2 regions of the Rhizobium sp. L9 genome follow, and region 2 is predicted to be linked to the other one. Evidence: riboswitches for the same ligand, from Rfam matches in the RefSeq annotation. Region 2 holds a riboswitch; the other holds the start of a gene.
The links. A riboswitch is a leader RNA that binds a small molecule or an ion and turns the genes downstream of it on or off. The one in region 2 is predicted to bind S-adenosylmethionine.
Positions count from the first base shown of each region.

Region 1: it holds a riboswitch for S-adenosylmethionine, as region 2 does, so the genes downstream of both, metA (homoserine O-succinyltransferase) here and CO660_RS31375 (O-succinylhomoserine sulfhydrylase) in region 2, are expected to answer to the same signal.

Region 1 covers NZ_NWSZ01000006.1:211,513-217,452, forward strand. The annotation lists gene CO660_RS07940 (ABC transporter ATP-binding protein/permease) at 1-1,291, opposite strand, end outside; SAM riboswitch at 1,445-1,522, shown strand; gene metA (homoserine O-succinyltransferase) at 1,572-2,495, shown strand; gene CO660_RS07950 (aldose epimerase family protein) at 2,614-3,636, shown strand; gene CO660_RS07955 (GntR family transcriptional regulator) at 3,768-4,544, shown strand; gene CO660_RS07960 (SIS domain-containing protein) at 4,537-5,568, shown strand; gene nagA (N-acetylglucosamine-6-phosphate deacetylase) at 5,568-5,940, shown strand, end outside.
Region 2 covers NZ_NWSZ01000052.1:799-6,738, reverse strand. The annotation lists gene argF (ornithine carbamoyltransferase) at 1-525, shown strand, start outside; gene CO660_RS31390 (Hsp33 family molecular chaperone) at 619-1,611, shown strand; gene CO660_RS31385 (hypothetical protein) at 1,723-2,313, shown strand; gene apaG (Co2+/Mg2+ efflux protein ApaG) at 2,363-2,755, opposite strand; gene CO660_RS31375 (O-succinylhomoserine sulfhydrylase) at 2,980-4,164, opposite strand; SAM riboswitch at 4,208-4,286, opposite strand; gene CO660_RS31370 (2'-deoxycytidine 5'-triphosphate deaminase) at 4,361-5,455, shown strand; tRNA gene CO660_RS31365 (tRNA-Gly) at 5,517-5,590, shown strand; gene CO660_RS31360 (hypothetical protein) at 5,614-5,892, opposite strand.

The DNA.
Region 1 (5,940 bases), on a different contig from region 2:
GGTTGACGCTATGATCGCCGTTGATCATGATCTTTTCGCCGGCCTTGATCACGATATCGGTTTCACGCAGGCGAAAACCGCCGCATTCCTCGATGTCTTCGCCGATTTTGGCATTGATCACCACATCCTTCAGCGTCAGCCTGTCGGGGGTGGTGTTTTCATAGGCGATGCTGCCCTTCACACCAAAGTCCTCGTCCATGTCGAGCAGCGCCTGGCGGAAGTCGGTGACGCGCATCAGCGTGGCACGCCATTCGGCGATCGGGCCGAAATTGGCGACATACCAGCGCAACGCCGTATTGACTTGGTTGAAGGCGCCGACCGACATCATCAGCTGCCCGAGGGTGAGGCCGCCGGAAAAATAAGCGGGTGCGGCAACGATAATCGGGATAACGATCACGAGCCAGCCGTAGCCGGCCGAAACCCAGGTGAGATTGGTATTGGCCATGGCGAGCCGCTTGACCACCCTCAGCACCGAACTGATGTCGGTGTTGATGCGCCGGCGTTCATTCTCTTCGCCGCGAGCGACGGTGATTGCCGGCATGTTCTCATTGGCATGCATCAGCGTGAAACGAAGCTCGGCCTCCTTCGAGAACCGGTCGGCATTGAGCTTGACCAGCTTGCGGCCGACGACCTGACTCAGCACCGAGGCGGAGGCGGCATAAAAAATCGCTGCCCAGACCATGTAGCCTGGAATGGAGAAGCTGTGGCCGCTGATGTGGAAGACGAAGCCGCTCGACAGCTCCCAGAGCACGCCGATGAAGCTCACCAGAAGAATGGTTGACTGTAAGAGGCCGAGAACGAGCCCTGTTGTGCTTTCGGCGAGGTTACGGGAATCCTCGTGCAGGCGCTGGTCGGGATTGACGCCGATCAGGCCGCTCGAGGCGAGCCGCAGCGCCCGCTTGCGCTTCAGCCATTGATTGACGAGATCGCGCGACAGGCCCTCGCGCATATAGAGCGCGGTCATTTGGTTCAGCCAGGCCTGCAGCACGTTGAGCAGCAGCAGCGTGCCGGCGATCATCGCAAAGATTTCGAGCTGATGGAAGAATTCGCCGAGATCGCGGCGCTCGAGCGAATCATAGAAGGGGGCGTTCCACTCGTTCAGAATGACCTGGCCATAAGCTGTCAGAAGGATGACAAGGATCAGCACGGTTGCCAGAAACAGCACCTTGCCACGCACTTCAGAATTCCAGAATGCCGAGAACATTACTCCGAGGCGATATGTCAGGCTGAAGTCGTAACCAACCTTATCCTGCCTCCTGGTGCCCGGCCTCCCCTCGATCTTATCTGCCATCATGCTTTTCCAACACCGCCCATACTGTCATTATTAACATGGTGGCGTTACCGGTCTATCAACAGATTTTATCAGTCATTAAACTGTGATGATTCTTGGCGCTCCGCTCCGGCATGCATTCGGAGTTGATTCGCGCCTCAACTGGGACTAATTAAGGCACTCCGTGGTGATTTGGCCGGCCGGCTTGCAGCCACGTTAAAAAAGTCGCTAAAGGGCCGCGTGCGGACCGGTAGCGATTTTTTCGCCGCCGGTTTTTTATTTTCGATCGAGTTGACCGCAAATGCCCATCAAGATCCCCGATACGCTGCCCGCTTTCGAAACCCTGGTTCAGGAAGGTGTGCGGGTGATGACCGAGACGATGGCGATCCGTCAGGATATAAGACCGTTGCAGATCGGCCTGCTCAACCTGATGCCCAACAAGATCAAGACCGAACTGCAGATGGCCCGTCTCGTCGGCGCTTCGCCGCTGCAGGTGGAGCTGTCGCTCATCCGCATCGGCGGCCACAAGGCGAAGAACACATCCGAAGATCACCTGCTCGCCTTCTACCAGACCTGGGAAGAGGTGAAGCAGCGCAAGTTCGATGGCTTCATCATCACCGGAGCGCCGATCGAGCTTCTGCCCTACGAGGACGTTACCTATTGGGCAGAGATGCAGGAGATCTTTAATTGGACCGAGACCAACGTCCATTCGACGATGAACGTCTGCTGGGGCGCGATGGCGGCGATCTATCACTTCCACGGCGTTCCGAAATATGAGCTTAAGGAAAAGGCCTTTGGCGTCTACCGGCACCGAAACCTGAAGCCTTCCTCCATCTATCTGAACGGCTTTTCCGACAATTTCGAGGTTCCGGTGTCGCGGTGGACCGAGGTGCGCCGCGAAGATATCGAGAAATCCGCAAGCCTGGAAATCCTGATGGAATCCAGCGAGATGGGCGTATGCCTCGTGCACGAGAAGAGGGGCCGGCGGCTCTACATGTTCAACCACGTCGAATATGATTCCACGTCGCTTTCGGATGAGTATTTCCGCGATGTGGATGCCGGCGTGCCGATCAAGATGCCGCATAATTACTTCCCGCATAATGATCCGACGCTTGCGCCGCAGAACCGCTGGCGCAGCCATGCGCACCTCTTGTTCGGTAACTGGATCAATGAGATTTACCAGACGACGCCCTATGACGTCGAAGAGATCGGCATGGATCTTTGACCGGCATTTCTTTCTGACCTGCCCGGTTGCGGTTTGGAGCAAATGCGGGCAGGTTCCGGTCCGGAACTCTACAGCGCCGCGCGTCTTATCGGACGCGCAAAGGAACGGACGGTCGATTATGTCGGATAAGTTGGAGCGGGATGTTTTCGGGCAGACGAAGGCGGGCGAAACCGTCTATCGCGTCGTCATCAATGGCGGCGGCCTGACGGCCAAGATCATCACCTGGGGCGCGGTCATCCAGGATCTGCGCCTTGCGGGACATGACGCGCCGCTGCAGCTTGGCTTCGAGGAGTTCGACAACTACCCGCTCTACTCGGCCTATTTCGGCGCGACGCCCGGCCGCTGCGCCAATCGCATCGGCGGCGGCAGGTTCACGCTCGACGGCAAGGATTATCAGCTCGAGCGGAACGAAAACGGCGTGACGCATCTGCATGGCGGCAGCGACAACATCGGCAAGCGCAACTGGACGATCGTCGAGCATGACGTTGACCGGCTGGTGATGAAGATCGTCGATCCCGACGGCCGCGCCGGCTACCCCGGCAATTGCACCATCCAGGCGACGTTCCGGGTGCATGGCAACGGCGAGCTGTCGATCACCTACGAATCAACAAGCGACCAGCCGACGCTCGCCAATGTCTGCCAGCACGCCTATTTCAATCTCGACGGCCGCGACGATGCGCTGGGCCACGACATCATGATCGCCGCCGATCACTATTTGCCGACCGACGAAAAGCAGGTGCCGACCGGCGAAATCCGGCCCGTTGCCGGCACTGAATTCGATTTCCGCGAGATGGCTCCGATGAAGCGTTTCGTCGGCAATGAACAGGCATTGTACGACCATAATTTCTGCCTGTCTCGCGAACGCACCGCCAAGCGGACTGTGGCACTCGCCCGCAGCCTCTATTCCGGCGTGTCGCTGGAAGTGCGCAGCACCGAGCCGGGCGTGCAGTTCTATGCCGGCTTCAAGCTCAATACAGGTGCTCCCGGCCTCGGCGGGCGCAAATACGGCCCGTTCGCCGGCTTCTGCCTGGAAACGCAGGTCTGGCCGGATGCCATCAACCACGACGGCTTTCCGAATGCGGTCCTGCGCCCCGGCGAAGTGCTGCGCCAGGAGACGGACTACATCTTCACCAAGAGCTGAGCATTCTAGAGACGCACGGCTGTCAAATTTGACCGTTATGAACCCTCTTCGGTTTGCCGGAGAGGGTTTTTCTTATGCCTTGTCCGATTCAGACTTGCCGATTGGTTCTATATAGGTTCTATTGTCTGCCCATGGATAGAACCAGTCTAGTAGCTGAACTCAATAGACGCGGCCTGCGCGACGAAGCGTTGGCCGGGCCGCTCTACAAGCGGCTGGCGCAGGCGCTGACCAGCCTCATTCAGGAGGGCTTGCTGAAGGCCGGCACGGCGCTGCCGGGCGAGCGCGACCTTGCCGAGGCTCTCAAGCTTGGCCGTGTCACCGTGCGCACTGCCTATCGCGACCTCATGGCGGCGGGCGCACTGGAATCGCGCCACGGAAGCGGTACTTTCGTATCGGGTAAGGTGGAGCGCATGGAACAGTCGCTCTGGCGGCTTTCCTCCTTCTCCGCCGACATGCGCTCGCGCGGGCGTCTGCCGGCCGCGCGCATCTTGTCACGCGAGGTCAACACGCCGTCTCCGGAGGAATCCTTTCTGCTCGGCCTCGGCGCCGGCGAACCGGTTCTGAGACTCGACCGTCTGCGCCTCGCCGACGGCCTGCCGCTGGCGATCGAGCGCGCCGTCGTGCCGGTCAAGTTTCTGGGGGAGAACGCCGGCGGCGAGGGATCGCTCTATGATGCGCTGGCGGCGAATGGCCACCGACCGGTGCGTGCGCTGCAGCGGCTGACCGCCGTCACGCTCGATGCGTCCTATGCCGCGATGCTGAACGTCAAGGCAGGCGCGCCGGCGCTTCTGATCGAACGTGTCTCGCGCCTGGAAGACCAGCGCGTCGTCGAATATACCCGCTCGCACTACCGCGGCGATGCCTATGATTTCGTTGCCGAATTGAGAATTGGAGATGACCATGAGTGAGAACCAGTCGTTGATGCTGCAGGAAGCCGGCCAGTCGCCGGAGGTGGTGGCCACGCTTCTCGAAAAGGAAAAACCGGTCTTTGCGGAAATCGCCCGGCTGTTTTCGTCCGCCCGCCCGAGCGTAGTGACCACGGCGGCGCGCGGCTCCTCGGACCACGCCGCCACCTTCTTCAAATATCTCTTCGAGATCACCTGCGGCGTACCGGTCGCATCGGTGGGACCGTCAATCGCTTCCGTCTACGGCGCTGCCCTCCATCTGAAGGGCGGCGTGCATTTCACCGTTTCGCAGTCGGGCGCCAGCCCTGACATCGTGGCTTTGCAGGAGGCGGCGAAGAAGGGTGGGGCGACGACCATCGCCGTCGTCAACGTCACCGACAGCCCGCTTGCCAAACAGGCCGATATCGTTCTCGGTCTCAACGCCGGTGCCGAAAAGAGTGTGGCGGCGACCAAATCCTTCATTGCCTCCGTCGCCGCCCTTTCCGGCGTGACGGCCGCGATCGGCGGCACGTTCGGCCTGCAGGCAGCGCTTGAAAAACTGCCGGAGGCGCTTTCGGCGACCGCCGGCATCGACACGGCGGCGGCCGAAGATGTGCTGTTCCATGCGACCTCGCTCTATACGGCCGGTCGCGGCCCGGCCTTTGCGATCGCGCTCGAAGCGGCGCTCAAGGCCAAGGAAACCTCCGGGCTGCATGCCGAGGCCTTTTCGCTAGCGGAACTGATGCACGGTCCGATGCGCCTGGTGCAGCCCGGCTTTCCGATCGTCGCCTTCGCGCCTGACGATGCGGCCTTCGCCAATAACGGCCAGGCGCTGGAGCGGCTGCAGAAGCTCGGCGCCACCACCGTCGGTTTTTCGGCACAGCCGCTTCCCGGCATCAATCTGCGCGTGCCGACGACGGGCAATGGCCTGATCGATCCGCTGGTGTCGCTGCTTGTCTACTACCGGCTGATCGAATCGGTGACGCGCCGCAAGGGCTTCGATCCCGACCGGCCGGCGAACCTGCTCAAGGTGACGGAGACGATCTGATGGTCCGCAAGATCTTCGTCGGCGCCCGCATCTTTGACGGCGAGCGCTTCCATGACGACAAGGCGCTCATCGTTGCCGACGGCCGCGTCGAAGCGATCATCGCGGTAAACGACCTGCCCGATGGCGAGACGGTCGCTCTTGCGGGCGGCATCCTGTCGGCCGGCTTCATCGATGCGCAGGTCAATGGCGGCGGCGGCCGAATGTTGAACGATGAGCCTTCCCCAGCGTCGATGGATATCATCGCCAGCGGGCATCGGCCTTACGGCACGACGTCGCTGCTGCCGACCTTGATCACCGACATATCCGAGGCGACCAGTGCCGCTATCGAAGCGGCGAAGGAGGCTGTGAAAGAAAACCGCGGCGTCGCCGGCC
Region 2 (5,940 bases):
CACCCCTGCCAGATCATGGCCGATATCATGACCTTCGAGGAGCATCGCGGCCCGATCAAGGGCAAGACGATCGCATGGACCGGCGACGGCAACAATGTGCTGCATTCGCTGGTGGAAGGGGCTGCGCGCTTCGGCTACCGCATGAACATGGCCGTGCCTCTTGGTTCCGAGCCCAAGGATCACTATCTGAACTGGGCCCGCAATGAGGGCGCCGAAGTCATGCTCTGCCATGATGCCGACCGTGCGGTCGAAGGTGCCGATTGCGTGGTGACCGATACCTGGGTCTCCATGAATCAGGAACATCGGGCCCGGGGTCACAACGTCTTCCAGCCTTATCAGGTCAATGCGGCCTTGATGGCCAAGGCCGGCAGCGATGCATTGTTCATGCATTGCTTGCCTGCTCATCGCGGTGAGGAAGTGACGGATGAGGTGATTGACGGCCCGCAATCCGTGGTCTTCGATGAAGCGGAAAACCGTCTTCATGCGCAGAAGTCGATTCTTGCTTGGTGCCTGGGCGCGATCTGAACCATAATCGGATGTTGCGAGTCATAAGCTTGCGGCCCGACTGCGCGAGCGCCGGACACTTTGGCCGCCGCTCCAGAAACCAGGAGTAAAGCCATGGCAGAAGCTGCAGCCGCCCTCGGCCAGTTCGATTTCGCCGGCGATGATCATGTCGTCCCCTTTCAGGTGGAGGGTCTGGATGTGCGCGGCCGCGCCGTCCAGCTCGGCCCCATGCTCGATGCGATCCTCGAGCGCCATCATTATCCCGCGCCCGTCGCCCGGCTGCTCGCCGAAGTCGTCGTGCTGACGGTGCTGCTCGGCACCTCGCTGAAGTTCGACGGCAAGTTCACCGTTCAGACCAAGGGCGACGGCCCGGTCGATCTGCTCGTCGCCGATTTCTCGACGCCGGAGAACGTGCGTGCCTATGCCCGTTTCGATCGCGCGCTGCTCGACCAGGCGATTGCCTCAGGCGAGACCGAGCCGGAGCAGCTGCTCGGCAAGGGCGTGCTCGCCTTCACCATCGACCAGGGCAAGTTCGCGCAGCCTTACCAGGGCATTGTCGCCCTCGACGGCACTTCGCTCGAGGAGATCGCCGGGGTCTATTTCCGCCAGTCGGAGCAGATCCCGACGCGGGTGCGCCTGGCTGCGGCGGAACTCTTCGATCGTGACGATGCCGGCAAGCCGCGTCACCGCTGGCGGGCAGGCGGCCTCGTCGCCCAGTTCCTGCCGGAGGCACCGGAGCGCATGCGCCAGCCTGATCTCCACGGCGGCGACGGCGATAACGGCGACCGTCCGCATGGCGAGGATGACGCCTGGACCGAAGCGCGCTCGCTGGTCGAGACCATCGATGCCGACGAGCTGACCGACCCGCAGGTCGGCACCGAACGTCTCTTGTTCCGCCTGTTCCACGAGCGCGGCGTGCGCGTCTTCGAGCCCCGCGCCGTCTTCGACCGCTGCAGCTGCTCGCGGGAAAAAATAGGCAACGTGCTGAAGGGGTTCACCGCCGAGGAGATCGAGGCCAGCCAGGAAAACGGCGAGATATCCGTCACCTGTGAATTCTGCTCGACCACCTACCGCTTCGAAGCAGCTGAGCTTCAGCCGGCGGAATAACATTAGTCGCGCTTGGCGCGAAAAAGATGCGCATTGCAGCGGCACAGTGACTCGACTTTTAGTAGTCACTGTGCACCTATTGTCCCAACTGGTTCTGGGGGCGGGACGTCAATGCGGCTTTTGTATTTTGTATTCGCATTAATTGCTGCGATGCCACGGATTGTCCTGGCTGATGACGAAACAATCAGATGGAAAGAGGTTGGCGGCTGGACCGTGGCTGTCGACCCGACCTTGGGCAACGGCTGTTTTGTTCTCACTTCATTTGATGACGGCACCGTTTTTCGTCTGGGCTTTAATTTTACAAAGAAGGAGAGCCCTTTTTATATTGTGATCGCAAATCCGAACTGGAAATCCTTGGAAGTGGGAAAGCAATATCCCATCGAACTGTCGTTAGATCGTTCTCAATGGACGGCGAATGCGAGCGCTCTCGATCTTGATGGCTTCAAGGGATTATGGATCGATTTTAAGGATTCCAGTCTGATTGCCGAGTTCGCTCGTAAACTGGGTTTTCGCGCCACCTTCAACGGAAAGCAGATTGTTGCGCTGAGTTTAAAAAATTCCGTCAGGGCAACGGATGAGATGCTCACCTGCCAGAAGGCGGTAAACGCTGCAGTCGCTCAGCGGCCAGCCACGCCCCAATCAAAGGATCCGTTCGAAGCAAAGCCGGACACCCGGACGGCCTCAGATCCTTTTGATCTCTGATGCATGTCATCTGGGGGTGAATCGGGCATATCCACTTTGGGGCCTGCTTTCAGTTCAGCACGCGCAGCAGCCCCGGTGAATCCAGCGAGAAGGCGGGGATGTCGACATCGAATAGCTCGCCTTCATCCGTTTCCATCTGGTAATGGCCGAACATCAGTCCCGAGGGCGTGTCGAGCGGGCAGCCGGAGGAATATTCGTAGGTGTCGCCGGGGCTGAGCCGCGGCTGTTCGCCGACGACGCCGGGGCCGGTCACCTCGTCCACCACTCCGTTCTGGTCGGTGATGTTCCAGTAGCGATTGATGAGGCGAACGGCGACGCCGGAATTGTTGCTGATGACGATCCGGTAACCCCAGACATAGCGATCGTCTTCCGGATCGGATTGCTCCTCCAGATAGAACGGTTCGACCACGACTTCGATATCTCTTGTGAGGGCGCGATACATGCCTTGCACCATAGTCAAGATATGTTACCCGTATCTTATAAAGAGGCCCCGTCCGTCAAGAAACGGAACGTTGATCAGCGGTCAAATGGTGATCATCGTATGGTTTTCGATCGTTAAGCCTAATCGTCAGCGTTAATTTTACTTCGCAACGCCGGCGCGCGGGTACTTGTTCCCGCAGATCGGCGGCCGGCTCCTTATTGAAGTCCGGCCGCTATTCCAGTCGATCAGGCCGAAACCTTGGAAAGCGCCTGCGCGAAATCCTCGATCAGGTCGTCCGTATCCTCGATGCCGGCCGAAAGCCGCACCGTGCCCGGAGAAATGCCGAGTTCGGCACGCGCCTCTTCCGTCAGGTTCTTGTGCGTCGTCGTTGCCGGATGGGTGATCAGGCTTTTGCTGTCGCCGAGATTGTTGGAGATCTTGATGATCTCAAGCGCGTTCTGCAGCGCGAAGGCCGCCTCCTTGCCGCCCTTCAGCTCGAAGCAGACGAGCGTCGAGCCGCCGGTCATCTGCTTGGCGATGATGTCAGCCTGCGGGTGATCCTTGCGGCCGGGATAGATCACCTTGGCGACCTTGCCCTGCTCTGCCAGGAAATCGGCGATCTTCGCCGCATTCTCAGTCTGCTGCTTGACGCGCAGCGGCAGCGTTTCGATGCCCTTCAGTAGCGTCCAGGCATTGAACGGCGACATGGCCGGGCCGGTATGGCGGAAATAGTCGTGCAGGTTCTCGTCGATCCATGCCTTGTCGGCGAGCACCACCCCGCCGAGGCACCGGCCCTGGCCGTCGATGTGCTTGGTGGCGGAATAGACGACGATATGGGCGCCGAGTTCGAGCGGCTTCTGGAAGAGCGGCGTCGCGAAGACGTTGTCGACGATCAGCTTGGCGCCGACCTGGTTGGCGAGCTTGGCGACGCCTGCGATATCGATCACTTCGAGCGTCGGGTTGGTCGGGCTCTCCAGGAAGAATACCTTGGTATTCGGGCGGACCGCCTTTTCCCAATTGGCGAGATCCCGGCCGTCGACCAGCGTGCACTCGATGCCGTATTTCGGCGCCAGCGTTTCCACGACCCAGCGGCAGGAGCCGAACAGCGCGCGGGCGGCGACGATATGGTCGCCGGCCTTGACCTGGCAGAGGACGGCGGCGGCGACGGCTGCCATGCCGGAGGCGGTGGCGCGGGCATCTTCAGCGCCTTCCAATGCGCACATGCGCTTTTCGAACATGTCGTTGGTTGGGCTGCCGTAGCGGGCATAGATGAAGCCGTCCGTTTCGCCCTTGAAGCGGGCTTCGGCCGCTTCCGACGTGTCATAGACGAAACCCTGGGTGAGATAGATTGCCTCTGATGTTTCGCCATATTGCGAACGCAGCGTGCCGCCATGGACGAGTTGGGTTGCCGGGCGCCAGGTCTTGCTCATGCCATCACCTTCACATAACAAAAAACCGGCCGCAAAAGCAGACCGGTTTCATAACCCGGTCTTTTTAGCCACTTGTTTAACGTGGCTGCAAGCCGACCGGCCAAATCACCACGGGATAATTTTGCAATACTGCTGTTAGCTGCTTGCGTCAATTCCCCGAGTTTGGTTTTGTCGGCGGCAAAATGATGGATGGGGCATGATGGCTCGCGAAACTGGAATTCTGGCGGACCGCGCGATTGCGGCACTGTTCGAAACGGGGCGTCTGAACTCCGAGCGGGAGCTCGACCGCGATCAGATCCAGCCGGCAAGTCTCGACCTGCGCTTAGGAAGCAAGGCGTTTCGTGTGCGCGCTTCCTTCATGCCCGGCCCCTCGCATCTGGTCTCGGACAAGCTCGATCGGCTGAGCCTGCACGTGATCGACCTTTCCCAGGACGCGGTGCTCGAAACCGGTTGCGTCTATATCGTGCCGCTGATGGAGAGCTTAGCGCTGCCTGCCGACATGTCGGCTTCGGCCAATCCGAAGAGCTCGACCGGCAGGCTCGATATCTTCACCCGCGTCATCACCGACTACGCCCAGGAATTCGACAAGATCCCGCCGGGCTATTCCGGCCCGCTCTATCTCGAAATCAGCCCGCGCACCTTCCCGATCGTCGTGCGCCGCGGCTCGCGCCTGTCGCAGATCCGCTTCCGCGTCGGCCAGTCCGTGCTCGGCGAGCCGGAACTTCTGAGGCTGCATGAAAGCGAAACGCTCGTTGCCAGCAAGCAGCCGAACGTCTCGGGCGGCGGCATCGCGCTGTCGATCGATCTCACCGGCGACAAGGACGGCCTGATCGGCTATCGCGGCAAACACCACACCGCCGTCGTCGACGTCGATGAAAAGGACCAGCACGATATTTTCGATTTCTGGGAACCGCTCTATAGCCGCGGCCGCAACGAGCTGATCCTCGATCCCGACGAGTTCTATATCCTCGTCTCGCGCGAAGCCGTGCATGTGCCGCCGGATTATGCCGCCGAGATGACCCCCTTCGATCCGCTGGTCGGCGAATTCCGCGTCCATTATGCCGGCTTCTTCGATCCGGGCTTCGGCCATGCGCCGGCCGGCGGGCGCGGCAGCCGCGCCGTGCTCGAAGTGCGCAGCCACGAAGTGCCCTTCATCCTCGAAGACGGCCAGATCGTCGGCCGCTTGGTCTACGAGCACATGCAGGAAAAACCGGCCAGCCTCTACGGCTCCGGCCTCGGCTCCAACTATCAGGCCCAGGGCCTCAAGCTTTCCAAACATTTCCGCATCTGACGCCGGCCTGACGGGCCGCGACTTGACAGCGGCCCCCATCTGTTGGAAATCTCGGGGCATCGCGGGTGTAGCTCAATGGTAGAGCAGCAGCTTCCCAAGCTGAATACGAGGGTTCGATTCCCTTCACCCGCTCCAGCTGCCTTTCCAGCGATGTCCTTCTAATCCCCGAAAAACCGAATCGGCTTATACCGGCGGTGTGCGATGATCAGGCTGCGGTCGGGCTGGATGATGTAGGTTTCCTCCACCTGTTGGCCGTATTGGTCGATAAAATCATGCGGGAAGGAGGAGCCGGGTGGCGATTTGGTGAGCTTGGTGCGCGGCTGGCCGTGATAGATGATGCTGCCTGGGATAGGTTCGAGGCCCGGGCCGCTGTAGCTGACGGTGTTGCATCCCGCCAGAACGAGTGTGCCGATGAGGCCGATGATTGCCGGTTTCATATCCATCCCTTCCGATGCGCAGAACGTTGCGATCTTACTCCCGATCGC